3 regions of the Massilia consociata genome follow, and region 1 is predicted to be linked to each of the others. Evidence: riboswitches for the same ligand, from Rfam matches in the RefSeq annotation. Region 1 holds a riboswitch; each other region holds the start of a gene.
What was found. A riboswitch is a leader RNA that binds a small molecule or an ion and turns the genes downstream of it on or off. The one in region 1 is predicted to bind thiamine pyrophosphate.
Positions count from the first base shown of each region.

Region 2: it holds a riboswitch for thiamine pyrophosphate, as region 1 does, so the genes downstream of both, ACFFJK_RS13315 (D-amino acid dehydrogenase) here and thiC (phosphomethylpyrimidine synthase ThiC) in region 1, are expected to answer to the same signal.
Region 3: it holds a riboswitch for thiamine pyrophosphate, as region 1 does, so the genes downstream of both, ACFFJK_RS00080 (TonB-dependent siderophore receptor) here and thiC (phosphomethylpyrimidine synthase ThiC) in region 1, are expected to answer to the same signal.

Region 1 is NZ_JBHLWP010000006.1:350,987-361,490, forward strand. Features, by position in the region: gene ACFFJK_RS05700 (thiazole synthase) at 1-590, opposite strand, end outside; gene thiS (sulfur carrier protein ThiS) at 727-930, opposite strand; gene thiC (phosphomethylpyrimidine synthase ThiC) at 930-2,843, opposite strand; TPP riboswitch at 2,912-3,015, opposite strand; gene ACFFJK_RS05715 (valine--tRNA ligase) at 3,138-5,936, shown strand; gene ACFFJK_RS05720 (hypothetical protein) at 6,020-7,009, opposite strand; gene ACFFJK_RS05725 (DUF2147 domain-containing protein) at 7,208-7,654, shown strand; gene ACFFJK_RS05730 (SMR family transporter) at 7,734-8,075, shown strand; gene ACFFJK_RS05735 (hypothetical protein) at 8,184-8,657, shown strand; gene ACFFJK_RS05740 (response regulator transcription factor) at 8,624-9,229, opposite strand; gene ACFFJK_RS05745 (sensor histidine kinase) at 9,238-10,368, opposite strand; gene ACFFJK_RS05750 (CIA30 family protein) at 10,401-10,504, opposite strand, start outside.
Region 2 is NZ_JBHLWP010000012.1:45,711-56,214, forward strand. Features, by position in the region: gene guaA (glutamine-hydrolyzing GMP synthase) at 1-1,291, shown strand, start outside; gene ACFFJK_RS13305 (hypothetical protein) at 1,543-2,790, shown strand; gene sbcB (exodeoxyribonuclease I) at 2,787-4,388, opposite strand; gene ACFFJK_RS13315 (D-amino acid dehydrogenase) at 5,096-6,352, opposite strand; TPP riboswitch at 6,546-6,652, opposite strand; gene ACFFJK_RS13320 (class I adenylate-forming enzyme family protein) at 7,039-8,577, shown strand; gene ACFFJK_RS13325 (MFS transporter) at 8,754-10,115, shown strand; gene ACFFJK_RS13330 (porin) at 10,224-10,504, shown strand, end outside.
Region 3 is NZ_JBHLWP010000001.1:17,582-28,085, reverse strand. Features, by position in the region: gene ACFFJK_RS00095 (glutathione S-transferase) at 1-76, opposite strand, end outside; gene ACFFJK_RS00090 (DUF535 family protein) at 440-1,411, shown strand; gene ACFFJK_RS00085 (sensor histidine kinase) at 1,655-3,232, shown strand; TPP riboswitch at 3,321-3,430, shown strand; gene ACFFJK_RS00080 (TonB-dependent siderophore receptor) at 3,522-5,675, shown strand; gene ACFFJK_RS00075 (AAA family ATPase) at 5,672-6,223, opposite strand; gene pnuC (nicotinamide riboside transporter PnuC) at 6,220-6,813, opposite strand; gene ACFFJK_RS00065 (S46 family peptidase) at 6,902-9,052, opposite strand; gene ACFFJK_RS00060 (hypothetical protein) at 9,325-9,942, shown strand; gene ACFFJK_RS00055 (efflux transporter outer membrane subunit) at 9,928-10,504, opposite strand, start outside.

The sequences.
Region 1 (10,504 bases):
GTGCCGACGCCGGCATCGACCAGCACCGGTACGCTCGCCTGCTCGATGATGAGCCGCAGGTTCCACGGATTGAGGATGCCCATGCCCGAGCCGATGAGCGAAGCCAGCGGCATCACGGCCACGCAGCCGATCTCCTGCAGGATGCGCGCCTGCACCGGATCGTCGCTGCAGTAGACCATCACGTCGAAGCCGTCGCGCACCAGCACCTCGGCGGCCTTGAGCGTCTCGGGCATCTGCGGGAACAGGGTCTTTTCGTCGCCCAGCACCTCCAGCTTCACCAGCTTGCGCCCGCCCAGCAGCTCGCGCGCCATCTGCAGCGTGTAGATGGCGTCCTTCGCCGTGTAGCAGCCTGCCGTGTTGGGCAGGATCGTGAACTCGTCGGGCGGCAGCACGTCGAGCAGGCTGGGGGCGTTCGGGTCCTGGCCGATGTTCACGCGGCGGATCGCCACCGTGACGATCTCGGCGCCCGCCGCCAGGGTCGCCTCGCGCGTCTGGGCCAGGTCGCGGTATTTGCCGCTGCCCACCAGCAGGCGCGAAGCGTACTGGCGGCCGGCGATGGTCAGGAAATCAGTGTCATTCATTGCATTCATTGTTATCTCCTCGTCGTTGTAGGGTGGTCGGCTGTGCCGACCGCGCGTTCAAACCGTTTCCGCATGGAGCTACCTCGCCACACATCCCACACTGTTTGAACGCGCGAACGGCGAAGCCGTTCACCCTACGGTCTACTCAGCCGCCGCCGATGGCGCGCACGATGTCCACTTTGTCCCGGGCCTGCAGCCGCCGCTCGGGCCAGCGCTGGCGCGGCACCACCTCGCGGTTGACCGCCACTGCCACGGCCTGGTCCGCCAGGCCGAGCTGGCCGGCCAGCTCCTGCAGCGAATGCCCGGCCGGAACGCGGTATGGCGTCCCGTTCAGTTCGATCTCGGTCATCACACCTCCCGGTACAGCTTCGCGCCGCCGCGCACGAACTCGATCGCCTTCTCTTCCATCCCTTTCGCCAGCGCGGCCTGCTCGCCCACGCCCTTGGTGGCCGCGTACTCGCGCACTTCCTGGGTGATCTTCATCGAGCAGAAATGCGGCCCGCACATCGAGCAGAAATGGGCGACCTTGGCGGAATCCTTGGGCAGGGTCTCGTCATGGAAGGCGCGCGCCTTGTCCGGGTCCAGGCCCAGGTTGAACTGGTCTTCCCAGCGGAACTCGAAGCGCGCCTTGGATAACGCGTTGTCGCGCATCTGCGCGCCCGGATGGCCCTTGGCCAGGTCGGCAGCGTGCGCCGCGATCTTGTAGGTGATGATGCCGTCCTTGACGTCCTGCTTGTCGGGCAGGCCGAGGTGCTCCTTCGGCGTGACGTAGCACAGCATGGCGGTGCCGTACCAGCCGATGGTGGCGGCGCCGATGCCCGAGGTGATGTGGTCGTAGCCGGGGGCGATGTCGGTGGTGAGCGGTCCGAGGGTGTAGAACGGCGCTTCGCTGCACTGTTCCAGCTGCAGATCCATGTTTTCCTTGATCAGGTGCAGCGGCACGTGGCCGGGGCCCTCGATCATGGTCTGGACGTCGTGCTTCCACGCGACCTGGGTCAGCTCGCCCAGCGTCTTCAGTTCGGCCAGCTGGGCTTCGTCGTTGGCGTCGTAGATCGAGCCCGGGCGCAGGCCGTCGCCGAGGCTGAAGGACACGTCGTAGGCCTTCATGATCTCGCAGATCTCTTCGAAATGCGTGTACAGGAAGGATTCCTTGTGATGCGCCAGGCACCACTTGGCCATGATCGAGCCGCCGCGCGAGACGATCCCCGTCAGGCGCTTCGCCGTCATTGGCACGTAGGCCAGGCGCACGCCGGCGTGGATGGTGAAGTAGTCCACGCCCTGCTCGGCCTGCTCGATCAGGGTGTCGCGGTAGATCTCCCAGGTGAGTTCCTCGGCCTTGCCGCCGACCTTTTCCAGCGCCTGGTAGATCGGCACCGTCCCGATCGGCACCGGGGAATTGCGGATGATCCACTCGCGCGTCTCATGGATATGCTTGCCGGTCGAGAGGTCCATCACGTTGTCGGCGCCCCAGCGGATCGCCCAGGTCATCTTTTCGACCTCTTCGCCGATCGACGAGGTGACGGCCGAGTTGCCGATGTTGGCGTTGATCTTCACCAGGAAGTTGCGGCCGATGATCATCGGTTCGATTTCCGGGTGGTTGATGTTGGCCGGGATGATGGCGCGGCCACGGGCGACCTCGTCGCGCACGAACTCGGGCGTGATTTCAGGCGGGATGCTGGCGCCGAAGGACTGGCCCGGATGCTGGCGCGCCATCAGGCCGGCCACGCGCGCGCCCATCGGGCCGGAATCGACGAGCGAGGCGAGGTATTCCTTGCGGCGCAGGTTCTCGCGCAGGGCAATGAACTCCATCTCGGGCGTGACGATGCCCTGGCGTGCGTAGTGCATCTGGGTGACGTTGCGGCCGGCTTTCGCGCGGCGCGGGGTGCGCTGCAGTTCGAAACGCAGGGCCGCGAGCGCCGGGTCGGCCAACCGGGCCTTGCCGTAGTCCGACGTGGGGCCGGACAGCTCTTCCGTGTCGCCGCGTTCCAGGATCCATGGCAGGCGTGGCGTGGCCAGGCCGCGGCGTACGTCGATGGACGCTAGCGGGTCGGTGTACGGCCCCGAGGTGTCGTAGACGAACAGCGGCGGATTCGGCTCGCCGCCGAAGCTGTCGGGTGTCGGGGATTGCGAAATCTCGCGCATCGGCACGCGGATGTCGGGCCGGCTGCCTTCGATGTAGACCTTGCGGGAATTCGGGAAGGGTTCGATGGCCGCCTGGTCGACGGTGGCGGTCGCGGCTTCAAACTTGAGAGGTGCGTTCATGTGGCTCCTTTGCGGAGCCAGCAAAGGAGTACGCCAGACACGGCAGGACGAGCGTGGGGTGCCCACGGCCATGCATCTGACTGCTTCCCTTCGCTGGCATTATCCAGATCAGGTTCGGAGGGTATTTCTCACCCGTGTCGCAATTGCGACAACAGGACCCCTAGCGTGTGCCGCGCCCGGCTTCCCGGAACGCAGCGGGGCGGATTATAGCCCCATCTGCTCTATAATGGTTCTTTTCGCAAACGTTTTTATGCGTTTGTTTTCGAACGCACTCAACATTCTTATCTCACCATCATGGAACTTGCCAAGTCTTTCGAGCCCGCAGACATTGAACAATACTGGCGCACCGAGTGGGAAAAGCGCGGTTACTTCACCGCCACCATGGAAGACGGCAAGCCGTCGTTCAGCATCCAGCTGCCGCCGCCGAACGTGACCGGCACCCTGCACATGGGCCATGCCTTCAACCAGACCGTCATGGACGGCCTGACCCGCTACTACCGCATGCGCGGCTACAACACCGCATGGATCCCGGGCACCGACCACGCCGGCATCGCCACCCAGATCGTGGTGGAGCGCCAGCTCGACGCCCAGAAAATCTCCCGCCACGACCTCGGCCGCGACGCCTTCATCGAGAAGGTCTGGGAGTGGAAGGAAAAGTCGGGCAACACCATCACCGGCCAGATGCGCCGCATGGGCACCTCGCCGGACTGGAACCGCGAATACTTCACCATGGACGAGCCCCGCTCGAAAGTCGTGGCGGAAGTGTTCGTGCGCCTGTACGAGCAGGGCCTGATCTACCGCGGCAAGCGCCTGGTGAACTGGGACCCGGTGCTGGGCACGGCAGTCTCCGACCTCGAAGTCGATTCGCAGGAAGAAGACGGCTCGATGTGGTACATCAAGTACCCCCTCAGCGACGGCTCGGGCCACCTGACGGTCGCCACCACCCGTCCCGAGACCATGCTGGGCGACGTCGCCGTGGCCGTGGACCCGACCGACGAACGCTATACCCACCTGCACGGCAAGATGCTCACCCTGCCGCTGACAGGCCGCCAGATCCCGGTCATCGCCGACAGCTACGTCGACAAGGAATTCGGCACCGGCTGCGTGAAGATCACTCCGGCGCACGACTTCAACGACTATGCGGTCGGCCAGCGCGCCGGCCTTGCGCCGATCAACATCTTCACGCTGGATGCGAAGATCAACGAGAACGGCCCGGCGCAGTATCAGGGCCTGGACCGCTTCGCCGCGCGCAAGCAGATCGTCGCCGACCTGGAAAGCCAGGGCCTGCTGGAGCAGGTCAAGCCGCACAAGCTGATGGTGCCGCGCGGCGACCGTACCAACGTCGTCATCGAGCCGATGCTGACCGACCAGTGGTTCGTCGCGATGAGCAAGCCGGCGCCGGAAGGCACCTTCAACCCGGGCAAGTCGATCACCGAGGTGGCGCTGGAAAAGGTCGCCAGCGGCGAGATCAAGTTCGTGCCGGAGAACTGGACCACCACCTACAACCAGTGGCTGGGCAACATCCAGGACTGGTGCATCTCGCGCCAACTGTGGTGGGGCCACCGCATCCCGGCCTGGTATGGCGAGAACGGCGAGATCGTCGTCGCCCGTACCGAAGAAGAAGCGCAGGCCAAGGCCGCCGCACAAGGCATCACGGGCGCGCTGCGCCGCGACGACGACGTGCTGGATACGTGGTTCTCGTCGGCCCTGGTGCCCTTCTCGACCATGGGCTGGCCGGAGCAGACGAAAGACATGCAGCACTTCCTGCCGTCCTCGGTGCTGGTGACCGGCTTCGACATCATCTTCTTCTGGGTCGCCCGCATGGTGATGATGACGTCCCATTTCACCGGCAAGGTGCCGTTCGAGACCGTGTACGTGCACGGCCTGGTGCGCGACTCGCAAGGCCAGAAGATGTCGAAGTCGAAGGGCAACACGCTCGACCCGATCGACCTGATCGACGGCATCGACGTCGAATCGCTGGTTGCCAAGCGCACGTCCGGCCTGATGGATCCGCGCGCTCTTGACAAGATCGCCAAGGCCACCCGCAAGGAATTCCCGGAAGGGATCCCGGCCTTCGGCACGGACGCCGTGCGCTTCACGATGGCGAGCTACGCTTCGCTGGGCCGCAACATCAACTTCGACCTCGGCCGCTGCGAGGGCTACCGCAACTTCTGCAACAAGATGTGGAACGCCACCCGCTTCGTGATGATGAACACGGAGGGCAAGGACTGCGGACAACCACAGCCGGAAGACCTGTCGCAGGCCGACCGCTGGATCATCTCGCTGATGAACCGTGTCGAACTCGATATCGCCAAGGGTTTCGCCGACTACCGCTTCGACAACATCGCCAGCAGCATCTACAACTTCGCCTGGTACGAATACTGCGACTGGTACCTGGAACTGGCCAAGGTCTCGGTCCAGCAGGGCACGGAAGCGCAGCAGCGCGCCACCCGCCACACCCTGCTGCGCGTGCTGGAAGTGATCCTGCGCCTGGCGCATCCGATCATTCCGTTCGTGACCGAAGCGCTGTGGCAGAGCATTGCGCCACTGGCCGGCAAGACCGGTGACAGCATCATGCTGCAGCCCTACCCGCTGGCCGACACCTCGCTCGTGAGCGAAGAGGCGGAAAGCTGGATGGAACAGCTGAAAGCGCTGATCGACGCCACCCGCAACCTGCGCGGCGAGATGTCGCTGTCGCCGTCGGTGCGCGTGCCGCTGATCGTCGAGCCGGGCAACGAGGAAGACCGCGCCCGCATGGCGGTGTTCGCCCCGTACATCCAGTCGCTGGGCAAGCTTGCCGAGGTGCAGATCGTCGACGCGCTGCCGGAATCGCCGGCCGCCGTGTCGATCGTCGGCACCACCAAGCTGATGCTGAAGGTCGAGATCGACGTCGCCGCCGAACGCGAGCGCCTCTCGAAGGAAATCGCGCGCCTGCAGGGCGAGATCGCCAAGGCGAGCGGCAAGCTGGCCAACGAGAGTTTTGTAGCGCGCGCCCCGGCCGCGGTGGTGGAGCAGGAGAAGGAACGCGTGGCGAACTTCTCGGCGACGCTGGCCAAGATGCAGGAACAGCTGGCGAAGCTGCCGGCGGCGTAAGCCGTCAGTGCAGAAGAAAACGCGGCCTCGGCCGCGTTTTTTGTAGCGTGGGCAGGAGACCTGCCCACCCTGCGACAAACCGGTCATTCATCCCGCTTGCCGCCAGCAGCCTGCGCGCTGCGCAGCCGCTCCACCGCGGCGAACACCACCGGCCGCACGCTGTCGCAATCGAGCCTGGCCATCTGCTGCAGGCTCATGGTCTTGGCCGCTTCCTCGGCAACGAGCATGCCCAGGTAATAGCCGCGCCGGGCCGGCATGCCGGAATTGTCGCCCCTGCGCAGGAACAGTCCGCTGTAGGCCTCCTGGTCGGTACTGTCCAGCTTGGCGTACAGGTCGTCGAGCGCGCGCTTCATCTGCTTTTGCGTGTCCGGCACCATGTTCACCGGCAGGTCCAGCAGCATTTCCCCATCCGTCGCGTTCGGGTTCAGCACTTTCGCCACATAGCTGGCCATGCCTTCCTGCCATAACGAGGTCCAGACCGGCCAGCTCTTGCACTGCATCGGCTGGTAGTCGTGGAACAGCTCGTGATGGAAGAAGAAGGTCTCGTCGTTGTTTCCATGGAGCTTGACCATCTGGTCCGCGCCGAAGATGAATTCCGACTTGCCCTTGAACGTCCGCTTGCCGCCGTCCATCTCGCCCAGGGAATGGACAAACCAGATGTCGTTCGGTACGTAGTCCGGGAACACCGCCTTGAAACTCGCCAGGTGGACCGGCAAGTCCTGCGTGAAGCGCGCTACCTTCTTCGCGTAAGCCTCGCGCAGCGCCGGGAATTCGGCGCGGGCTTTCAGGATCTCGGCATCGCGCTGCGCTTCGGTCTTCTTGCCGTTGTAGCGCTCGACGCCGTAGAAGGCCGGAAATTTCGGCACCACCGAAGCCTTGAAATCCCGCAGGAATTCCTCGTCCGCCTTGCCGACGTTGCGGTCCCACACCTGCGCGAACATGCTCGCCAGGTCATGCACTTTCATGGACAAGGGCGCCGCGGCGGCCGGGCTGGCGGCAGTGGTGGCAGCGGCGGCGCCGGTCGCCAGCACGGCGCCCAGCAGGATCAGGGGAAGTCGGGAAAGGCTCTTCACGGTAGGCACATCCTCTACGAAAAAATCGAAATTGTATCGAGGCAATATAGTCAACCTGTCCACAAACTGTCTCGAAATTGTCGACAGACCGTTGCATGGGGCCATGACGATTGGAAGGAATCCTCGGAATTTGGGTCTCCCGCCGTCTGTACTGTTTGCTACACTCTGCTATACCAATAACAATTCTGGAGACCCAAGATGCGACAACTGATGCAGGCAGGCCTGATTGCCATGATGTTTGCGATGCCGGCGGCAATGGCGCAAAACGCCTCGCCAGCGGGCATGTGGAAGACCATCGACGACGAAACCGGCCAGCCGAAGGCGCTGGTGCGCGTTACCGAGGAAAACGGCGTCCTGAACGGCAGGATCGAAAAGCTGTTCCGTCCGGCCGGCCAGGACCAGAACCCGAAGTGCACGGCCTGCGAAGGCGCGCGCAAGGACCAGCCGATCGTCGGCATGACCATCCTCTCGGGCCTGAAGAAGGAAGGCAACGAGTACACCGGTGGCGAAATCCTCGACCCGGCCAAGGGCAAGACCTACAAGAGCAAGGCGACCCTGAAGGACAACGGCAACAAGCTGGAAGTGCGCGGCTACATCGGCGCGCCGATGTTCGGCCGTTCGCAGACCTGGGTGCGCGAGCAATAAGCGGCGTACCGCCGGCCGGCGCGCCCGGGCGTGCCGGCCGCCTTGGCGCCTGCATCATGGCTGCCTGTATCATGGCGGCATGACCCAGACCCAAGCCTATCTCTTCCTCGCCTTTGCCATCGTGGCCGAAGTCATCGGCACCACCGCGCTCAAGGCCTCCGACAGCTTCACCCGCCCGCTGCCCAGCCTCGTCACGGTCGGCTGCTATGCCCTCTCCTTCTACCTGCTGACCTTCAGCCTGCGCGTGCTGCCCACGGGAATCGCCTATGCGATCTGGTCGGGTGTGGGCATCGTCCTGATTTCCCTGATCAGCTGGATCGTGTACCAGCAGCGCCTGGACCTGCCGGCCATCGCCGGGCTCGCCCTGATCATCGCCGGCGTGGCGGTGATCAACCTGTTCTCGAAGAGCGTCGAGCACTGATACCGCCCTGCCCGCACGCCTGGTGGCAGGTGCGGCAGGCGGGGCATGCGCGAGTGTGCTATCGTCGAAGCACGACCGGCCTGGCCTGCTTTGCACATCCGCATACCGATGAGCGTTCCCAATCCGGCGCGTCCCGTCGTGCGGGGCCGCGCACTGCGTTACCTCCGCCTGCTCAGCCTCCTGGCAGGGGTGATGGCCCTCATCCATCCGCCCCTGCTGCTGCGCTCCGTCGCGCACGCCATTCCCGATATCGCCGAACCCTTCGTCATGCTGGCGGGGATGCTGCTCGCGGCCGGCGGCTATTTCGTGATCGGCCTGGCCGGGCACCGGATGCGCCGCTCGCCGGCCTTGCGCTCGCTCGCCTCGCTCCTGATGAAGATGCCTTTCGCCGCCAGCGCCACCGTCGTCTGGCACGGCGGCCATCCCATGCTGTTGCGGGTATGCGGCTTCCTGATGGTGCTGACGCTGGTGCTGTACATGAGCTTTGTCTATCCGCTGATGCACACCCCGAAACGCAAGCCGCAGCCGGACGGGGCCGCGGCCGAACCCTACAGCCAGCCGGCGTCGCGCGCCATGCGGTAGGCCTCGACGCGGTTGGCGGCGCCGAGCTTGCTGATCGCTTCGGACAGGTAGTTGCGCACCGTCCCTTCGGACAGGTGCACCTGGCGCGCGATCTCGCCGCTGCTGCGTCCTTCGCCCGCCAGGCGCAAGACCTGGCGTTCGCGTTCGGTCAACGGATCGCCGCCGCCGCTCCAGCTCTCGAGCGCCAGTTCGGGGGCGATCGCGCGGCCACCGGCATGCACCGCGCGGATGGCGCTGGCCAGCGCATCGACCGGCGCATCCTTGAGCAGGTAGCCGCGCACGCCCGCTTCCAGCGCGCGCCGCAGGTAGCCGCTGCGGCCAAAAGTGGTCACCACGATGACCTTCGGCGGCAGGCGCTGCTCCTTCAGCTGCGCCGCCAGCTCCAGCCCGGTCATCAGGGGCATCTCGATGTCGGTCAGGACGATGTCGGGCGCAAGCTGCTCGCACAGCGCCAGCGCTTCCTTGCCGTTGGTGGCGGCGCCGGCGACCTCGAAGTCCGGCTCGAGCCGCAGCAGCGCGGCCATCGCGCCGAGGACGAGGTTCTGGTCTTCGGCCAGGAGAATGCGGATCATGGGGTGGCTCATGTCGTACTTTCGGCGGGAATGCGCAATTCGAGATGAAGGCCCGGGCCGGCGCCCGCGCGTACCGCCAGCCTGCCGCCGACCGATTGCACGCGCTCGCGCATGCCGCACAGGCCGTTGCCGTGCCGGATGTCGGCTTCGCTGCGCGCCCGGCCGTCGTCGGCGACCCGCAGCACGGCCACGCCCTGCTCCAGTCCCAGGTAAACGCTGCAGCGCCTGGCCCCGGCGTGGCGCACGACGTTGGTGACCGCTTCGCGCAGCGCCAGCGCCACCACGTTCTCGGCGGCCGGCGCCAGCGCGAAGCGTTCGACCTTTTCCTCCATCTGAACGTCGGCCGCCGCCAGGCTGGCGCGCGCGCTCGCCAATGCGCTGGCCAGGCCACTCTCGCGGTAGCCGGTGACGGCGGCGCGCACTTCGGCCAGGGCCTGGCGCGCGCAGGTTTCGATGTCGCCGATCTCGCGGCCGCAGGCATCCGGGTCGCGCTGCGCCAGCTTGCGCGCCAGTTCCGCCTTCAGCGCAATCAGGGACAGCGAATGTCCGAGCAGGTCGTGCAGGTCGCGCGAGATGCGTTCGCGCTCGGCGATGGTGGCCATGTGCTCGACCTCTTCCTGCTTGCGCAGCAGCTCCTGGCGCGAGCGGCGCAGGCGGGCATCCATGAAGGCCCCCATCCCCACCGGCAGCCCAGCGGTCAGCAGCGGCATCAGGAAGATGAAGCGCATCTGCGCATGCGACACCTGCAGGGACGCGAGCAGGCCCAGGGCGATCACGCCGGCGATCGCCAGCATGGCATGCCGGAAATGCACGATGCGGGCGGCCATGGCGCAAGCGAAGATGAAGAAAGTGGCGGCGCCGATGTTCCAGCGCACCCAGACGGCGCCGATCAGGCAGCCCGCCAGCATGCAGGCCGCCACCTGCCAGCCGCGCGCCCAGTAGCTGGCGAAGTAGAGCGGCACGAACAGCGCCAGCGTCAGGGCCAGCATGGCCAGCTCGAACGCGCTTGGCGCCACGTACACGTACTTCCAGCCCAGGTAGGCAAGGCTCAGCAGCCAGAAGTACGGCATCTTGCCCAGTTCGGGCGGGGTCCATGGCCCCGTCCAGATTCTCTTCATCCCTTGCCCGATCTTGTTCATTGCTTTTATCCGGTTGGTGGTTCAGGGCTGGCCTATCGCTGCAGCAGGCGCACGTCGGCGATCTCGAAGCGGTAGTCGCCCGGCTGCGGACCGGCGTTGAATCCTAACATGGTGATCGCTGCCGGATCGATGCCCT
Region 2 (10,504 bases), on a different contig from region 1:
GGTACGCGCACGCGGCCATACGGCGCTGCTGAACGGCATCAACGACTTCGTCACCGGCGAAGGCCACGGCATGCTGCGCGTCTGGATGAGCCACGGCGACAAGGTGCTGGAGATGCCGCCTGGCTTCAAGCTGATGGGCTCCACCGACAGCTGCCCGGTCGCCGCCATGGCCGACGAGGACCGCCGCTTCTATGCGCTGCAGTTCCACCCGGAAGTGACCCATACCACCCAGGGCGAGGCCATCATCGGCCGCTTCGTGCACGAGATCTGCGGCTGCAAGTCGGACTGGAACATGCCGGACTACATCGGCGAAGCCGTGCAGAAGATCCGCGAGCAGGTCGGCACCGACGAAGTCATCCTGGGCCTGTCGGGCGGCGTCGACTCGAGCGTGGCCGCGGCCCTGATCCACCGCGCCATCGGCGACCAGCTGACCTGCGTGTTCGTCGACCACGGCCTGCTGCGCAAGGACGAGGGCGAGATGGTCATGTCCATGTTCTCGAAGAACCTGGGCGTGAAAGTGCTGCGCATCGACGCCGAAGACCAGTTCATGGGCCACCTGGCCGGCGTGACCGACCCGGAACAGAAGCGCAAGATCATCGGCCGCGAGTTCGTCGAGGTGTTCCAGGCCGAAGCCAAGAAGCTGACCAACGCGAAATGGCTGGCACAGGGCACGATCTACCCGGACGTGATCGAATCGGCCGGCAAGGGCAAGAAGGGCCAGACCATCAAGAGCCACCACAACGTGGGCGGCCTGCCGGAAACCCTGAACCTGAAGCTGCTCGAGCCGCTGCGCGAGCTGTTCAAGGACGAAGTGCGTAAACTCGGCGTGGCCCTGGGCCTGCCGCACGACATGGTCTACCGCCACCCGTTCCCGGGCCCTGGCCTGGGCGTGCGCATCCTGGGCGAAGTGAAGAAGGAATACGCCGACCTGCTGCGCGAAGCCGATGCCATCTTCATCGAAGAGCTGCGCAACACCCCGTTCGAGCTGCCGGCCGTGGCCGGCATCGACCCAGGCAAGGCGCCGGTGAACTGGTACGAGGCGACCAGCCAAGCCTTCGCCGTGTTCCTGCCGGTGAAGTCGGTCGGCGTGATGGGCGACGGCCGCACCTACGAATACGTGGTGGCGCTGCGCGCGGTGCAGACCCTCGACTTCATGACGGCGCAGTGGGCGCACCTGCCGCATTCGCTGCTGGGCAAGGTGTCGAACCGGATCATCAATGAAGTGCGCGGGCTGAATCGTGTCGTGTATGACATTTCGGGGAAGCCGCCGGCGACGATTGAGTGGGAATGACGGCAGTCTCTAAGTAACGCATTTGAATTGAAAACTGCAGAGCCGTTGATCATTCGTATGAATGATCGGCGGCTTTTTTGTTTCTTTTCGGGTCCAGGCCAGTGACCAGGACGAGTCTATTGATGAATGAATCGCCGCCGCCCTATAAATGTAACTAACCGACAGTGGGGCTTCATCCAAGACGATTCCTCGACGTTAACAACTGCGAACAAACTAACCACGCCTTGCGAAGGCTTCCAGGAAGGTCCAGTTTGTCGGCAACCGTTCGCGTGCGGATCTGTCTGCAAGCCGCCATTCTGGCCGAGCTTCAAGCTTGCACCACAGCCATCTGGCGAAGTGCAGTCCGACAACTCGTCATCCTGGACAACTCGGCCTGTCCAGATCATGTATCGTCAACCCAGATTGACGACACGCTCCGAAGACAGGCCATGACACCTAAACGAGGCCCGAAGCTCGACGCCACGCCTCAGCTTGGACTTCCGTTTGTCCAGGAAGGGCCCGCGCACGACCTGACATACTACATCGGTATCTGTACCGTGTTCGCCGGTTACCACAAGCGCTGGCCGACGCCCCAGGCGACGGGGGAAGAGTTCCGCGCCGCACGCATACTGGGCTACGATGGCCGACGGCTCGCGCGCGAAGTCCGCTTCCCCGGTCCCGAACTCGAGGCCGATCCTTCCTACCAAGCATTGCGGGACCGCTGCCGCGCCGAGGGCATCGATGACGGCATCGACCTGGCGATGCTGGATCCGCGCTATCGCAGCGTGCTGCAGGACGAAGTCATCGCCGAGTTATTCGAATCCCTCGCCCTGGTTGGCGACGCCGGGCCGGGCTGCGTGCGCTACGCAACGGGCGTAGCTGTCCATGCGCCGGACGAGCTGACGCTGCACTACGGCGAGGCCATCCGCATGCGTGCGGTGGAAGCAGCGGGGCTCGATGCCTTCGACCCCAAGGTGCTGCGGCAAATGTTTTCGATTCGCGTACGTGCGAACGATGAGTTAAAGCAGTTTATCGACCGCGTCGGGATGGTGTACCGTTCGAGCGATGGGCTGCTGGCCGATCACTATCGCCTTGAGGCCAGCGACGACGGGCGACTCTATATCCGGTACCAGATGGTGGAGGGAAGCCGGTACGCGGGACGGTTTGACGTCGAGCGGCAAACGGCGCGCCTGGCGGGCATGCTGGCGGCGCGGCCCGATCTCGCCAGGACAGACGGCCGCAATGACGCGGCGCGGGAGCGAAACGCGAGAGTAGCAGTGCCCCGCGTCGGATGCGATGACGAACTGCAGCGGCAGCTGCGCATGCTCACGCCTGACGGCAGCAGCCTGAAGCTGCCGATCCAGGCGCTGAGCCGACTACCCGACATCATGCTGATAGTGCAGGAGGCCGGTGGCGTGTACCGGCCGCGCCGGCAGCAATTCGACTTTCCCGATAACACAGCGGCCGCCGACGTGCTCGCGCAACTGCTTGCCCGTTACGACGGCAACGCCGCTTGTTAGGCGCGACGCGCGATGGCGCGACGTCTTGGCGACATGCCACCGTCGCCAGCGCCGCCGAACATGTCCGGCTGCACCGCAAACGGAGAAACGGTTGCAAGTGCTGGCGCTGCGTCTGGCCGGGCCGGCGCAACGGTCTCGTACGGGTCGATTTCGGCAGCGATGCCGTTCGCGTGGGCCAGCACATCGTCCAATATTCGCAGCTTTCCCGGGTCGATGAGATCGCTCGACGCCACCAGGGCACGCCAGTAGCGCACAACGTCCTCCCGCACCATCGCGACCGTGCGGCTGCCGTCAGTGCCCATGATAAGCTTATCGAAGCGATGTTCTTCCCACTTGTCGAGCTCCCTTGGTGACAGCGCATCCGGATAGTGACGCGCCTTGTAGCGCAACCACAGCGTAGCGAGCCGAGGGTCGTCGAACTCCGGCCTGGCAGCGGAGAAGCCGCGCGGATCAAGGATGCGAAGCTGATCCAGCGTGCGGCGGTCGGTATTGCCTAGTAGGCCCGCGTACAACGCCACCTCGGCATCGGCCTCGCCGTCCAGGCTGTCACGGGCAAAGAGCACCTGCAACAACCTGTCTACGTCCACTGCCTGCAGCACGCGCGCCATCGTGGCGGCGTTTTCCATCGCTGCATCCACATCCAGGCCGAGTTCGGTCGCCCGCTGGCCTGATACGACGTCAAGGTTCGCGAACACCGCCGGCGACTGGTTCGCGGCAATGCTGTCGAGCGGCAGGCGCTGGAAACCTTCGGGCCGGTCCTTGACCCGCGTGAACAGGCGCTTGCGGGCGGTCTCCGCGTCCATATCAAGCAGCTCGCGCGGGTCGTGCGCCAGATCCCAGGCGACGACCTCGTTGCGGTTGATGGGATGCGCAGCGAGGGGAAACATGATGCGCAGGCCCGCGGTCGCGGCAGCGCCGTAGCCGACATGGATGAATGGCTGACGCCGCTCCAAGCCCATCTCCTGCATCGCCAGGTTCTTATTGCGCATTGCCAGACAGTGCGCGTACAGGTGCGGCTGGCGTTCCATGATGAGGCGCGCCAACCCGATAGTGGCGTACACGTCGGACAGCGCATCGTGCGCTGATTCATGCAGCAGCTGGTTTGCGCTACTTAAGCGTTCCAGGGCGAATGAGACCCTGCCATCGTCCTCGCGCGGCCATTCCATCGTCTCGGGCCGTAGCGCGTACGTGGCGCGTACCGCCATCATCACGTCCCATCGGCTGCAGTCGTTTTTCCACTCGCGCTCGTACGGGTCCACCAGGTTGCGCCACAGCATAAAGCGTGTGACCTCGTCGTCGAACGCGACCGAGTTGTAGCCGGCGCCGACCGTGCCGGGGGTACCAAGTTCCCGGCACACTTCGCGCACAAACTGCAGCTCTGGCAGGCCCACTTCGGCGCACACTTGCGGCGTGATGCCGGTGGCAAGGCAAGCGCCCGCATCGAACAGATGGTCGGGCGCCGGCTTGCAGTACAGCGTCGTCGGTTGTCCGACGATTTCCAGATTCATGTCGGTACGCACGCACGCGAACTGGGCCGGGCGTTCGCGGGCAGGGACCAGACCCGTGGTCTCATAGTCGAAAAACAGCATCGTATTCATACACGGCTTTGCGGAATCAGGTGCTTAATTTTGCTATATCGGTGTCAGGACCATGATTTCAAGCGGTGCTGTGTTCCTGTCAGGCGCTGACCACGCACTGCGTGGTCGCGGGCCACCGTGTTTTGGGCTCTATCGCATTGGGTGCTGGTCAATCAGGAAAACATGAGCAATTCACCAATCGGAGCTTGATCTCTGGTATGAATAGTCAACGGCTTTTTCATTGTCGAATGGAGCGGGTCCGTGCATGTCCGACTGGTGCTATGCGAGCAATTTCAATGGTATCGAACATGGTGCTGGGTAAGGGCGCTAGCGTTGAAGAGTGCCCATACCATCCCGAAGCTCGCTTCCAGTCATGACATCGGCGTGTGCCAAGCGGCTAATGCAGAGCGAAGGCAATGGCAAGGCTGGCGCAGGAAGGCCCTGGCGATCCACAGCCGCTTCTTTGTTTCCTGAAGAGTCCAGTCATAAACGCCCATCCATTCGGGAAATCAGCCGGCCGCAAATACAAAATACGTAACTAACCAACAGATAATTTCTACACACTGCACTACCTCGACGTTAACAACTACGAAAAAGCCAACACTGCATCACCAAGGCATCCAGAAGAAGCCCAGACTGCGCCGTTTACGGATGAATTGAGTCCTCCTGCACCAGGCATCCGAGGTTCAGCAGAAGGGTAATGGCTGCCGGCCGTACAGAATCCCGCCTCAGCCAGCGGCGGTCCTGCAGGCGACTTCAGGACGGCGGCCGGCGACGATATCGGCCAGTAGCCGGGCACTGCCGCAACTCATGGTCCAGCCGAGCGTGCCGTGTCCGGTATTCAGATAGAGGTTGGGATAACGCGTCCTTCCGATATACGGTACGTTCGACGGCGTAAGCGGTCGCAGGCCCGTCCAGTAGTTTGGGCGCGCATAGTCGCAGGCATCGGGGAAGAGCTCGCGGACCCGTCGCGTGATCGCTTCGCAACGTACCGTATTCAGGGCGCGCGAATAGCCGTTCAATTCACAGGTTCCGGCCACCCGCAAGCGTGATCCCAGCCGCGACAGCACGAGCTTGTAGCTGTCATCGGTCAGGGAAACGCTTGGGGCCGCGCTTGCGTCAGCGATGTCATAGGTCGCCGAATAGCCCTTGCCGGGATAGATCAGCAGCTTGACGCCCAGCGGTGCAAGCAACGGAGCGGAAAAACTGCCGAGTGCGACAACGAAGGCATCGGCGCGTATTACCCGATGCCTGCCTTCGCCATCGATGGCTTCCGCCCCGATCACCGTGCCCGCTTCGACCAGCAGGCGCGTTGCGCTCGTGTTGTAACAGAAGCGGATGCCGGCTGCCTCGCCTTCGGCAGCCAACCCCGACGTGAACTTGTAGACGTCGCCCGACTCATCACTGGGCGTAAAGTCACCGCCGACCAGTTTCTTGCGCATGGCAGCCAATGCAGGCTCGATCCGGATGAGCTCATCGGCATCGATCGTCCTGCGCGGGCAGCCGAGTTCCCGCATCTGTGCTGCCACGGCACATGCCTTGTCGAACTCGCGCTGATCGGTATAGAAGTGCAGGATGCCGCGCGCCAGGCTGTCGTATTCGATGCCGGTTTCCGCGCGCAGCGCCTGCAGGCTACGGCGGCCATATTCAGCGATGGCAAGAATCTGGCGCAAGTTTGCGTTGACGCGCGCGGGCCGGCATTCGCGCAGGAACTGCAGGCACCATTGCCATTGCAGCGGATCGGCGCGGAGGCGAAACAGCAGCGGCGCGTCTTCGCGGGTGAGGGAGCGCATTATCTTCAGTAATCCGGCAGGGTTGGCCCACGGCTGCGCATGCGACACCGAAATCTGGCATCCGTTTGCAAAGCTCGTCTCCAGCGCGGGCCCCGGCTGGCGTTCGAGCACCGTGACATCATGGCCTGCCTCACGCAGGTACCAGGCCGACGTCGTGCCGATGACGCCCGCTCCCAGCACGACGACGTTCATCGGCTTCGCGCCGCCCTGGCAGCACAAGCACGGGCAGGCGTGCCATCCGGTCGATCGGCTGGGGGAGGCGGGTGCCGGCGACCCTTGAGGGCAGATCGGCCGCGGTCTACACGGATGGGAGAGGTCATTGGATCCTTGTTGGCGTCTCGGTGACTGAGCAGGATCCAGCAAGGGGACGTACGGAGACGGCGCGCAGCCAGCATCGGTGCTTCCCTTCGCTGGCATTATCCAGATCAGGTTCAAAGGGTATGTCTCACCCACAGGTCGCCGTTGCGACATGCAGGACCCCCAGCTTTGCCTTGACAGGCAGGAATGATTTTAACTGCCTTGCCAGTGTCCGGCAATCCCGGTGTTTCACAGCTTGCAATCGGGCGCTCGCTCGCGGTCGTCAGTGGGGAAAAGTTAAGATGAGGATGGACTCGGACATATCCAGCGCCACTCAGCCTGACTATTTGTGGCCAATTGTTCGTCGCAAGACATTCTGCGCTGCCGTACAAAATTAATATTGCAAACACAGGGGGCCGCGCAGAGCAGGAAACCCGCTCACCAGCGGACCTTCCGACACTACAAGAAGACGCTATGGAGACCAAGATGACGCATGCCTATACCGGCTTGGGGCATACCGTTACGCGCACGGGGGCCGTCATGCCTCTGTTGCACGCGCAGCATGACGAAGGAGTCGATTGATGGATCGCTCGATCGCCCATGTACTCGAGCGTGCGGCCATCCAGCACGGTGAACATCTCGCTCTCGCGATCGGCTGCGACCGCTTTTCTTACAGGCAACTCAACGAGCTCGCGAACCGGTTTGCCAACGCGCTGGAGCGCGTCGGGGTCGCCCCGGGCCACCGTGTGAGCTTGTACGCACCGAATTCCTGGCAGTGGATTGTCAGCTACTACGCGGTCCTCAAGCTGGGGGCAGTCGTGAACCCGCTCAATGCGATGCTCACCGCCGAAGAAGCGAAGTATGCGATCGAAGACTGCGGCGCGTCGCTCGTCGTCGCCTCCGCCGACAACGCCCTCGCCCTTGTCGAGTCCGTCGGCAGTGCCACAAACCTGCAAGTCGTCAGCTTCGGTCCGGCCTTGCCCGGTGCGCTCGGCTTTGACGCCATGATCGACAGGGAAAGCGCGCATTTCACGATCCCGGCAATCAGTCCTGATGCACTTTCCACGATTGCGTACACGTCGGGCACCACGGGCCATCCGAAGGGCGCAATGCTGAGTCACAAGGCGGTGCTGCTTAACGCGGCCATGACTTCTGTCATGCATACCCGCCACGCCGGCGATGTGGTGGTGACTGCTCTGCCGTGTGCGCATGCCTACGGAAACATCGTGATGAACGCGACTTTCGCTTGCGGAGGCACCCTGGTCCTGCACCCGACATTCGCCGAACACGCAGTCCTGGAGTCGATCGAACAGTTCGGCGCGACCCTGTTCGAAGGTGTCCCCACGATGTACATGTCCCTGCTGGACGTCCCGCAACTCAAGAGGTACAAGCTCGGCAGCCTGCAACGCTGTACCGTCGGCGGGCAAACGATGCCGACAGCCAAGATCGAGCAGGTCGAGCAAGCGTTCGGGTGCCCGCTTATCGAGTTGTGGGGCATGACGGAACTCGCCGGGCCGGCGACGACGCAGACATTGTACGGCCCACGCAAGCGCGGATCGATCGGCATTCCGCTTCCGCATGTCCAGGCGCGCATCAACGTGATGCCCAACTGCTTCGCATCCACGCTGCATCCAGGAATCGGCGAATTGATGATCCGGGGTGGGCTGACGATGATGGGGTACTACAACAACGAGGACGCGACCGCAGAGGTACTCACCGAGGATGGCTGGTTGCGAACCGGCGATCTCGGTCACATGGATGAAGACGGATTCATCTTCCTGATCGATCGCGCGAAAGACCTCATCGTCACCGATGGATGCCATATCTATCCAGCCGAGATCGAGCGCGTCATCGCCGGGCACCCGGCGGTTGCCATGGTCGCGGTCGGAACGGTGAAGGACGCCGAAAAAGGGGAGCTCGCCAAGGCTTACATCGTCCTTGCCAAGGGCAGGACTGCGTCGGAAGCAGAAATCATCGCGTACTGCCAAGCTCGCCTCGCACGGGACCGGCTGCCGCGTCTCGTGCAGTTCATGGCAGACCTGCCGAAGACGAGCACGGGGAAGATCATGCGGCGCGCGCTTGAAGAGGCGGCGCGGCAGGAGCTGGCAGCCTCGCCCTGACAGCCCTGCGGTTCGGGCAAACGCCCGGGGATCTGCACCTTATACAACCGAACAATGGCCGGCTTCATGCCGCGCCAGGGGCGTGTTCGACCTTTTTCAGCCCACGCCTTTCGCATGTCGATTGCAACAACAAGCCACAAGCCGGCCGAAAGGCCGATTACAACCAGGAGACAAGCATGCGACACATCGACGTACACCAGCTCGCCGACGAGGCGAAGTTCAACAGTTTTCACTTGAAGGTCCTGGCATGGTGCGCGGTCATCATCATCTGCGACGGCTATGACCTGGCTGTCGCTGGGGTGGCCTTGCCATTGATCATGCAGGAGATGGGCGTCAACGCGCAGGACGCCGGATTCATGATGAGTTCCGCGCTGTTCGGCATGATGGTCGGCGCCATCTTTCTCGGCACGATCGCCGACCGTATCGGGCGGCGTCCCACCATTGCCATCTGCGTCGCGCTGTTCAGCGTGTTCACGGCCGCGTCCGGCCTCGTCGACGATCCCTATGCGTTCAGTGTGATGCGCTTCATTGCCGGCCTCGGGATCGGCGGCGTCATGCCGAACGTGGTCGCGCAGATGACGGAGTTCTCGCCCAAGCGCATCCGGGCCACGATGGTGACCTTGATGTTCAGCGGGTACGCCATCGGCGGCATGCTGGCGGCCGTCCTGGGGAAGGGCATGCTTGAAGCATACGGCTGGCAATCGGTCTTCCTGGCAGCTGGCGTGCCGGTACTCCTGGTGCCCTTCATCCTGAAGAGCTTGCCCGAGACGATGCCCTACCTGATCCGCAAGAACCGCGTCGCCGAACTGCAGCGTGTGCTCGAAAAGATGCAGCCTGCCTATCGCGCCACGCAGGGCGATACCTTCCATCTCCCGGTTGCCGGCGGGACGAAAGGCGCGTCGGTCGGCAGACTGTTCCAGAACGGAAGAGGTTTCAGCACGGTGATGTTCTGGACTATTTTCTTCATGTGTCTCTTCCAGGTCTACGCGCTCAGCTCGTGGCTGACCAAGCTGATGGCAAGTGCCGGATACAGCCTTGGATCGGCATTGACGTTCACCCTCGTGCTGAACTTCGGGGCGGTCGTGGGTGCAATCGGCGGTGGCTGGCTTGCGGATCGGTTCCAGATCAAACGCGTCATGGTTGTCATGTACCTGCTTGCAGCACTGTCGATTGCACTGCTCGGCTACAAAGTGCCGACCCCGGTGCTCTACCTGCTGGTGGGCATGGCTGGCGCTACCACGATCGGCACCCAGATCGTTACCTATGCCTACACCGGGCAGTTCTACCCGATCGACGCACGCTCGACCGGAATCGGCTTCGCATCCGGTGTCGGCCGCATGGGCGCCATCCTGGCGCCAATCGTGATCGGTACGCTGATCGGCATGTCCTTGCCGCTGCAAACCAACTTCCTCGTCATTGCCGTACCCGCAGTGATCGCGGCCCTCGCTGCAGCCCTGATCAGGCATGACTGCTCCGCAGGAGCTGCGACGGCGCAGCACAGCGCGCCGCTTGCCGCCACGGCGAAGGCCCGGGCATGACCGGGCCGGACGCCGCTTCATGCGATGTCCGGCACCAGGTACGCAATCCGGGACGTCGCAGCGGCGCTCCAGCGCAGCACCACAAAACATTAAGACCAGGAGACATTGATGCATAAACAGATGACCGGGCCGCGCGCGGTGCTCATGGCTGCCATGCTTGCCACGGCGTTCACCAGCAGCGCAGCAGACGCACAGGGCAACGTGGCGATCTACGGTATTGTCGACACCGCTGTCGCGCGAATGACAAACGCGAATGCAAGGGGAGAGGCGATCACGAGGGTATCGTCATTGACAGGCACCGTGCCGTCACGCTTCGGCGTGCGCGGTTCCGAGGATCTGGGCGGCGGGCTCTCCGCCGTGTTCACGCTCGAGGGCGGATTCAATTCCGA
Region 3 (10,504 bases), on a different contig from region 1:
CGGCTTCCTCGAGGGCCAGCCGGACGAATTCCCCACGGCCCTGGATACCGGGCCAGTAAAAAAGTTCATACACCATCTCGCTCCTCCCGTTCGCGTTCGGTCTGGCGCAATTATCAGTGATGAATCGGAAGCGTGTCGCCGCACAAACATGATAGTCTTGTAGTGCCTGCCGGGCGAAAACAATAAGTCACTATTATCCGAGAGAGAGACAACATGACCGCACCGTTCGCCGTTGCTTCCTTTTCCATTGCTTCTTTTTCCACTGCTTCCTTTTCTCTCCCACTCCTGCATCCGGGCAGTAGCTAGCATTCGGCACACTTGCGTGGCAGAATGAGGTTTCTGCTGCGCAATCTCGCCATGCTTCACATGGCGGGACTCGAAGATAAAGACAGTGGCGCCGCCGTGGCGCCAGGAACTTTACGCTGAATGGAGCGTTCTCATGATTGTCGCTCACCTGACCAAAAGTTGGCGTGCCCGCCGAGGCCAGTACACGTCCGCCTCGTGGATGCTCAGCATCGCGCGCAGCCTGCGCGTGCTGCGCTACTGGCGCGAGCACCAGGCCCTCTGCCGTCTCGACCTGGTGCGCCGCTTCGTCGCGGCGGCGCCCCACGACGACCTGTTCCACCACCTGAGCCACCGCAGCTACCTGTCCACCGACCTGAGCGCGCGCCAGCGGGTGCAATGCGTACTGTCGCACTACCGCTTCGAAGACGCCACCTTCGGCAATGCCTACCACCAGGCCGTCTATGGCGGCGGCGGCCTCACGCTGTGGCAACACCCGTCGCAGGACGAAAACGGCGAACACCTGTTCGTCATGCGCCTCGAGATGGCCACGCGCGGCGACGCCGAGGGCGACCTCACCCTGTCGCTGGTCGCCGACGGCAAGTACCTGCACCGCCTGTCCTACACCTGGGTGGATGGCCAGCTGGCCGGTGTCGACCTGCCGATCGTGCCGTTCGTCACCCGCAACCAGGGGCGCTGGACCGACTCCGGCGCGGCCTTCGACGCCTTCGAGGCAGCCTTCCCCAACAATTCGCCGAGCTTCTTCTGCTTCGCCGCCATGCAGGGCATCGCCCAGGCGCTGGGCATCGACCAGGTGGTGGCCATCAAGTGCACATCGCACATCGCCTACAACCCGCTCGACGTCAAGCACTTCGAGAACGCCTACGACGGCTTCTGGAAGATCCTGGGCGGAGTCGAGATGCCGGGCCGCAGCTACCTGATCCGCCTGCCCTTCTACCTCAAGCCGCTGGCCGACATGCCGTCCAAGCATCGCAAGCGCGCCGCCCAGCGCCGCGAGTTCTGGCGCGCCATCGGCGATTCCACCCGCACCACGATGCTGCGGCACATGGTGCCGGCAGCGAGCAGGCAGGCGCGCACCGTGGCCGAGCCGGCGACGGCCGAAGCCTGACCCACTGGCCGGCAGCGCGCACGGCACCTGCGCCTCTGGGCCATGGCTGCGCAAGCTGCGCCTGCTGCTGCGGGTGCCCCAATCTCTTGCGCGCCAGGAGGCCTGGCCGAGCATGGCAACCCCTCTCCTTGAATTGGACAGCGGGGTAGCGTACCAGCGCAGATTGGATGCTTGCGCATGCATTCGATTATGATGGCGAGCCATGCTCATCAGGTCTTACACTTCAGTCGAAAGCCGAACGCATTGAACTTCCCCTCCAGGTCCGCCCTGCCGCTGTTTACCGCTTGCGCCTGCGCCGTCATCGCGCTTGCCTGCCTGTCGGGCTGGGCATCCGGGATCGAGCATCTCACCTCGGTATTCCGGGGCTTTCCGGCCATGGTCCCCATGACTGCGGGAATGACCCTGCTGGCCTGCTGCGCGCTGGTCCTGCGCCAGTCAGGCGCCGGAAAACATGCCGGCTTGCTGCCGGCGCTGGCGCTCATGGCGGCAGCGCTCATGATCCTGCTGGCGTACGCCGTGCAGCCGCTCGGTTGGCTCCCGGACCTGATGGCAGGACGCGGCGGCTGGAGACTGTCGTCTCCGATCACGGCGGCGGCTTTCCTGGTACTCGGCGCCAGCCTGGGGGCGCTACCCTACCCGCGCCACGTGCATCGCTCGCAATGGCTTGCGCTGGGCGTGCTGTTCCTGGCGCTGCTGACGCTTGCAGGCTACCTGTTCCGGGACACCTTTCTTTATCACTCATTGCCGGGTACCGGCACCTCGATCCTGACGGTCGTGGCGCTCATCCTGCTTTCGATCGGCTCCCTGGCGACGCGTTTCTCCGAAGGCATCATGGCGGCTGTCACGGGTCACGCTCCCTCGGCCCAGATTGCACGGCGACTGCTCCTGGCGGCAATTATCCTGCCGGTCCTGCTGGGTACCATCATCTGGATTGCGTTGCACTTCGACGCGGTGGACATCGATACCGGGATTGCCCTGCTCGTCTGGGGGATCGCGGTGCTGATCATCGTCGTCACCTGGCATGGGGCCGTGCGCCTGAACCGTGCCGACGTGGCGCGCCGCGAGGCCGAGCGGGCGCTCGAGGACGCATTGGCCTCCTTGCGCGAGGCCGACGCCCACAAAGACCATTTCCTGGCGGTGCTCGGGCATGAGTTGCGCAACCCCCTGGCCCCGATCCGGGCCGCCGCCGACCTGCTGCGGCTCCCTTCGGGTGTCGATGCGTCACAGCAGCGCCGTACCGGCGACATCATTGCACGACAAGTGGAAGCCATGACCCATCTCGTCGACGACCTGCTCGACATGTCGCGCGTGCGGCAAGGCCTGATGACGACGGAGCGCGTCCCGGTCGACCTGTCCATGGTGGTCAACGACGCCCTGGAACAGGCCAGACCCGCGATCGCGCAGCGCCGCCACGGGCTGGCGACCGAGCTGCCCGACCGTCATCCGGTGGTGCTGGGTGACCACAAGCGGCTGGTGCAGGTCGTGGCGAACCTGTTGGCCAATGCGGCAAAATACACGCCCGAAGGCGGCCGCATCGTGCTGGCGCTGCACGCGGGGCCGCACCAGGCCCGGATCGAGGTCAGCGACAATGGTATCGGCATCGAAGCTGCGCTGCTGGAGCACGTGTTCGATTCGTTCGCCCAGGTGACGCGCAGCCCCGGCCGTACCGGGGGCGGCCTGGGTATCGGTCTTGCACTGGTCAAGAGCCTGGTCGAGCTGCATGGCGGCAGCGTGGCCGCACACAGCGCGGGACTGGGCCAGGGCAGCACGTTCCAGGTGACCCTTCCGCTCGTGCAACAAGACCCGGAGCGCAAGCCGTAAGTCCCTGCACAGGCGGGCTCGTCGCTGCATCGCCCCCGCACCCATCATTGCCACATTCACCACGTCCGTCCGGGACCGTGGTACACTGCCGCCTCGCTAGGGGTCCTGGTGCGCGCTTCACGCTGCGCTGCCGGGTGAGAGATACCCTCCGTACCTGATCTGGATAATGCCAGCGAAGGAAAGCGCAACGCAGTTCCCATTCTTGTTTGCCCTTCCCCCACGTTGGCTCCGGCTTTTATGAAAGCAGCGCGCCGCATCCGACACCGTGGCGCGCGAAGACGAGCAAACCATGACATTCAACCTGAAGCAATCCGTCCTTGCCTGCGCCATCCTGCAGGCCTTCTCCATCAGCGCATCGGCGCAACAGGCCGCACAGCCGGCTGCACAGCCAACCGCGGGCGTGGCCTCGGTCGTCGTCACCGGCAGCCGCTGGGTCGCCAGCGACCGCGCCAGCATCGGCGGCTTCACCGACGCGCCCCTGCTCGACACTCCGGCGGCGATCACCGCCATTACCCGCACCCAGATGCAGGACCTGTCGATCCGCAACGTGACCGACGCCGCGCGCTTCGACGCCTCGATCGGGGACGCGTACAACGCGATCGGCTATGCCGAGCAGTTCTCGATCCGCGGCTTCGCGCTGGACAACGCCAGCAGCTACCGCAAGGACGGCATCGTGATCCCGGCCGATGCGCAAATCCCGCTGGAGAACAAGGAACGGGTCGAGGTGCTGCGCGGCCTGGCCGGCCTGCAGGCGGGCGTCGCGGCGCCGGGCGGCATCATCAACTTCGCCACCAAGCGCCCGACCAATGCGCCGCTGCGCTCGGCGACCGTGGAGGTGAGCGAGCGCGGCACCGTGCACGGCGCGATCGACCTGGGCGGCCGCTTCGAGGACCGCCGCTTCGGCTACCGCATCAATGCCGCCGCGGAAGAGTTGAAGTCCTACGTGCGCGGCGCCGACGGCGAGCGCCAGTTCGCATCCTTCGCCTTCGACTGGCAGATCGCGCCAAGCGCCCTGCTGCAACTGGACCTCGACCACCAGCACAAGTCGCAGATCACCGCGCCGGGCTACCAGCTGCTGCGCAACGAGGCGCTGCCGACCGGCGTATCGCCGAAGACCCTGCTCAACAACCAGCTGTGGACCAAGCCGGTGGAAACCGACAGCAGCAACCTGGGCTTGCGCTTCGAGTACCGCATCAACCCGGAATGGAACGCGACCATCACCGCCAACAAGCACTGGTTCAAGCGCGACGACTACACCGCCTTCCCTTACGGCTGCAGCAACGAGGGCGAAGGATTCTATCCGGGCTACTGCTCGAACGGCGACTACGACGTCTATGACTACCAGAGCGTGGGCGAGCGCAAGACCCCGTGGGGTGTGCAGGCCATGCTGCAGGGCCGCTTCACTACCGGCGCGGTGCGCCACGCGCTCACCGTGGGCACGGCCGTCTCCGAGCGCCACGACAGCTTCGGCGAATACGTCTACGACTACGCCGGCTACAGCAACATCTGGAACAACCTGCTGGTCGACCCGGCGCCGGGCAGCCCGCGTACCGGCCCGGTGATGGAGCGCCGCAGCGACCGCGAGCACGCCCTGTTCGTGCAGGACGTCGCCACCCTGTCCGAGCAGCTGACGCTGCACGCCGGCCTGCGCTGGGTGAAGCTCAAGCGCCACGAACTGGCCGAGATCGACCAGCCGTGGGTGCATGCGAACGATTCCTTCGTGCTGCCGAGCGTGGCGCTGGTGTACAAGCCGGCGCGCGACTGGAGCGTCTACGGCTCGCTGAGCCACGGCCTGCAGCACGGCGGCATCGCCGAAATGGGCACGACCAACGAGAACGCCGCGCTGCCGCCGGGCCGCTCGAAGCAGGTGGAACTGGGCGTGAAAGGCATCGTCAACAATGCCGTGATGGTGTCGGCCGCCGCGTTCGACATCCGCCAGGGGCTGGAATACGTGAACGCCGCCAATGCCTTCGTGCGCGCCGGCGAGCAGCGCCACCGCGGCATCGAACTGGCGGCGCAGGGCAAGGTCAATGCAGACCTGAACTACAGCCTGTCGCTGATGGCGCTGGATGCGAAGCAGACCGGCACCGGCGACCCGGGCGTGGAAGGCAAGCGCGTCACCAACGTGCCGGAATTCCGCTCGACCGCGTGGGTGGAATATGCCGTGCCGGCCGTCGCCGGCCTGAAGGTGGATGCGATGTGGCAGTATTCGGGCAGCAAGGCCTTCGATCCGGAAAACCGTGCGATCGTGCCAGGCTACCACGTGGCCGGCCTGGGTGCGTCCTACGCCGTGCGGCTCGGCAATGTCAACACGACCCTCCGCGCCCGCGTGGACAACGTGTTCGACAAGTTCTATTGGCGCGACGTGACGCAGTCGCTGGGCGGCTACCTGCTGCCGGGCGCGCCGCGCACCTTCCGCGTGTCGGCCCAGTTCGACTTCTAAGGCTGGCCCAGCAGTGCCTCGACCTGCCGTACCCGGTACGGCAGGTCGCCTTCCAGCAGGACGTAGGGAATGCCCCTCGCGACCAGCGTCTCCACCAGCATCCGGTGCACCTCCTGGCGCACCTCTTCCGATTCGCGCTGCAGGCCGTCCGGTTCCCATGGGCTGTCGGGCGCCGTGACGAACGTCCAGGCGTAGTCGTGGCGGCTGTCCAGGCGCGCCAGCTGCGGGTCCACCCGGCCCCAGTACTGGCGGCTGTACAGGGCCGTCATCAGGGGCGTCGTGTCGCAGAACAGGAAGCGCCTTGCCTGCCCGGCCAGCGCGTCTTCGCGCGCCAGCTGGGTGCGGGCGATCGGGTACTGGTCGCTCTCGAACGGCACGCGGGCATGGGTGTCGACGAACTCGCGCAGGTATTCCGGTACCCACACGGTCTTGTAGTGCGCCGCCAGCGCCTCGGCCAGGGTGGACTTGCCGGACGATTCCGCACCGAGCAGCGCTACCCGCTGGACCGGCAGGCCCGGGTTCGGATCCGGCGCCCCGGCCGCGCTCATGCATCCCTCCGCGCAATGTTCGACCAGGCGCGCCAGCCCGTGTAGGCAAGCACCACGAACACCGCGTACAGCACCGCCGTCAGGATCAGGCCCTTGTAGACGTACAGGCCGACGTACAGCACATCCACCACGATCCAGATCAGCCAGTTCTCGACCTTCTTGCGGCCCAGCAGGAGCTGGCCCACCAGGCTGCCGGCGGTCAGGAAGCCGTCCGCATGCGGCACGTCGGTGTCGGTGAGACGGTCGAGGAATTGCGAGAGCAGCACGAAGCCGATCGCCCAGCCAGCGATGGCCCAGCCCCAGCCGCCACGCCTCAGACGCGTGACGACCAGCGGCTGGTTGCCGGCGCCGTGCAGCCACTGGTACCAGCCCCACACGGAGGCGGCGATGAACACGAACTGCAAGCCCATGTCGCCATACAGCTTGGCATCGAAGAACACGACGGCGTAGGTGCTTGAGGAAGCGATCGAGAACAGCCAGGCCCAGTGCTTCTGGCGGATATTGAGGACCACGGTGGTCGCCGCAAGCAGGAAGGAAACGAGTTCCAGCGGCGTGGTCGTGAGTCCGGCGAGGGTCAGGGTATCGTTCATGCGGTGCAATAAGAAGACGCCGGATGGTAACAGCAAAAAGGCCCCGGCGGTGGCGTACCGCCGGGGCCTCGTCAGCTCGCCTGCCCGATCACTTCTTCGGATACTTGATCGTCATTTCCTTCAGCAGGTTGTGCGCGCCGTCCACTTCCTTCATCACCCACAGCATGTAGCGGATGTCGACGTGGATCGCGCGCGTGATGGCGCTGTCGAAGTACCAGTCCTTGGTGATCGATTCATAGGTCGAATCGAAGTTCAGGCCCACCAGCTCGCCGCGCTTGTTCATCACGGCCGAACCGGAATTGCCGCCGGTGGTATCGGCGCTCGACAGGAAGTTGACTGGCACGCTGCCCAGCACCGGGTCCTTGAACACGCCGTAGCGCTTGCCCTTGATGGCATCGAGCAGCGGGGCCGGAGCGATGAACGGATCCTTGTTGGTCGCCTTCTCGACGATGCCCTCGACCGTCGTAAACGGGCCCTTCACCAGGCCGTCGCGCGGCGAGTACGGCGACACGGTGCCATAGGTCACGCGCAGCGTCGAGTTGGCGTCCGGGTAGACCGGCTTGCCCTGCGATTTCTTCCATGCGATCACGGCCGACATGTACTGCGGGATCACGCGTTCCAGGTTGCCGTCGATGTCGTTGCGGCGGTTTTCCAGCGCCATGCCGGTGTCGTGCAGGCGCACGGCCAGCTGGATGAACGGATCGTTCGACTTGCGGAAGGCCTCGGGATCCTTGCCGATCCAGGCCAGGCGCTTGGCGGTTTCTTCCAGTTCGGTCGCCTTGTACATGGCCGGCAGCGCGTTGGCGGCCGGCAGCAGCGCGTCCAGGCCCTGCGGGCGCAGCTTGGCGTCGATGCGGGCATAGCGCGCCAGCGCGGCGCCCCAGCGTGCTTCGTCGACCTGCGGCACGAAGGATTGCTCGAGGCGGGTCAGGCGCGCCTTGATGAAGGACAGGTCGCGTTCCTGATAGCCGGCTTCGCGCTGCGCGTCCGGCTTCTGGCGCTCCAGCGCGAGACGGTACAGGGTGCGGGCGCTCTTGAGCAGGTCGCTGTGGGTCGCCTCGAGCCACGCCGCCTCCTGGCGCGAGGCCGCCATGTCCTGGGCGATCACGCTATCCAGCTCGCTGAGGAGATTCTTCGAACCATTGCCGTTCTGCTTGTGCCAGGCGCGGAATTCCGCGTCCTGCACGTCCTTGATCGCGGCGATGTCCTTGCGCGCGAAGCCGTCCAGCAGGCCCTGGGTCTTCTTGAGCACGTTGTTCAGGCTCTTGTCGACGCTCGCGTAGCGCACGTTCCAGGCCGGGTTGCCCATGGTCGCGGCCGAGATCACCGACAGGTCGGCGGTGATGCTGGCCACCTTGGCCGGGAAGTCGACGTCGCGCGCGAAGCGGATCTCGCTCGGCAGCTTGTAGCGGCTGGTGCGGCCCGGATAGCCGGCCAGCAGGATCGGGTCGCCGTTCTTCAGGCCTTCGCTTGATACGACCAGGAAATCCTTCGATTTATACGGCACGTTGTCCGGCGAGGGGTCGGCCGGGCGGCCGTCCTTGCCGACATAGGCGCGCAGGAAGGCGTAGTCGCCGGTCTGGCGCGGCCATTCGTAGTTGTCGATGTCGCCGCCGAAGTTGCCGATGCGGTCGGACGGCGCATGCACCAGGCGCACGTCGCGGATCATCAGCTGCTTGATGCGGTAGTACTCGAGGCCGCGGTGGAAGGCCGGCACCGAGCAGCGCACCGACTTGTCGGTCTCGCATTCGGCGATCAGGGACTTGATGCGCGACGCGACCAGCTCGTGGCGCTCGCGGCCGCTCATGGACGGGCTCAGCCCCTTGAGCACGCGGTCGGTCACGTTCTCGACCTTCTCGGTCACGTACACCAGCGTGTTCGGCCCGCCCGGCAGCTCGTCCGCGCGGTTCTTGGCCAGGAAGCCGTTGATGATGTAGTTCTTCTCGGGGGTCGAATTGCGCTGGATGGCGCCGTAGGCGCAGTGGTGGTTGGTGACGACCAGGCCGTCCGGCGAGACGAACGAGGCCGAGCAGCCGCCCAGCGACACGATCGCACTCATCGGATGCCTGGTCAGGTCGGCCAGTTTCTCGGCCGGCATGGTAATGCCGATGCGCTTCAGTTCGGATTTGAGTTGCGGCAACTGGTGCGGTTGCCACTGGCCTTCATCGGCCACGGCGGCAGTTACCATGCCCAGCAGTGCAACGGGCACGGCGGTGTGCAGGACGATCGATTTGAACAAGATGAACCCCGAGATGAAAAAAAGCAATCCGAGAGTATAGCCTTGTCAGCTTGTGAAGACCGTGGTTTTCTGGCGTATTGACGGAACAAGGCCAGCTCCCGTCCCCTGTCACCCACTACTGTCGTGGCCGCATTCCAACACGGTCGCGGCCGAATGCAAGGGTTTGCCTGCGGCCCGACCTTTTATCGTCGTACGGGCGTACCCGGATCGCGCCGTATGCTAGGCTGGAATGCCACCCACGCCGCCATTCTGTCGGCCCGAAGGAGCTCATCATGCATAAGCGCCTCTTCCCTGCCCTGTTCGCCGCCGGCCTGCTCGTGCCCGCGCAGGCCCAGGATTTCTGGTCGTTCAGCTATACCGGCTTCCTGCTGGAAAAAGAAAACCGTTTCGATCCGGCCTTCCGGCTCGACGGTGCCTTCGACGGCGAGGATACGGACGGCGACGGTTTGCTCGAACTGGAAGAGCTCACCGGTTTCTGGTACGAGGGACAGGACTTCTTCGCCAGGCCCGGAGGCGGCTGCTACCTTTCCCGTTGCGAGCTCAAGCAGTTCACCTACGAGCTGGCACTTGGCCGGCTGTTCTTCGACGCGGAATACGGTTATTCCGACGAAGCCAGCATCAGCTCGCACACGACCGTCACGGGGCTCAGCCATTACCAGTACAGCGAAACCGGCTACCGGCCGCCGTTCTACACCAGCACCCAGACCTGGCTCTGGACCGACCAGACCCGCTTCGCGATCTCGCCTCCCCCGGTCAGCGAGCCTGCCTTCGGCATGCTGCTGCCAGGCGGCCTGCTGCTGCTCGCCGCCACGCGTGCCGGGCGCCGGTGGCGCCGCGGGCGCGACCCGGGCACGACGACGAGTACGGGCTCGGGCTCAGTCCAGGGCTGAAACCCGCCAGCCGCCGCCCAGCGCCTGGATCAGCGCGACTGCCGCAGTCTGCCGGTCCGCCTGCACCTGCACCAGCGAACGGCGCGCGTTCAGCGCGGTCGCCTGGGCCTGCACCACTTCGCTGTAGCCGACCTGGCCCGCGCGGTAGCGGTTCATGATCTGCTGCTCGACCTTGTCGGCCGCCTCGGAGGCCACGCGCCGCAGTTCCTGCTGCTGCTCGAGCACCCGCACCGCCGTGAGCTGGTTTTCGACGTCCGCAAAGGCGTTCAGGACCGTCTGGCGGTAGCGTGCGACGGCCGCCTGGTGGCGCGCCTCGGCGCCCGCCACCCCGGCGCGCGTGGCGCCGGCGTTGAAGACCGACTGCGCCGCCGACAACCCGAACGACCACACCGCGTTCGACACCGAGAACAGGTCGGACACCCGGCTGCCGCCGGTGCCGAGCGAACCGCTCAAGCCGATGTTCGGAAAGTATGCCGAGCGCGCGATGCCGATGTCGGCATTGGCGGCGGCCACGTCGCGTTCCGCCGCGGCGATGTCGGGACGGCGCTGCAGCAGGGTCGCC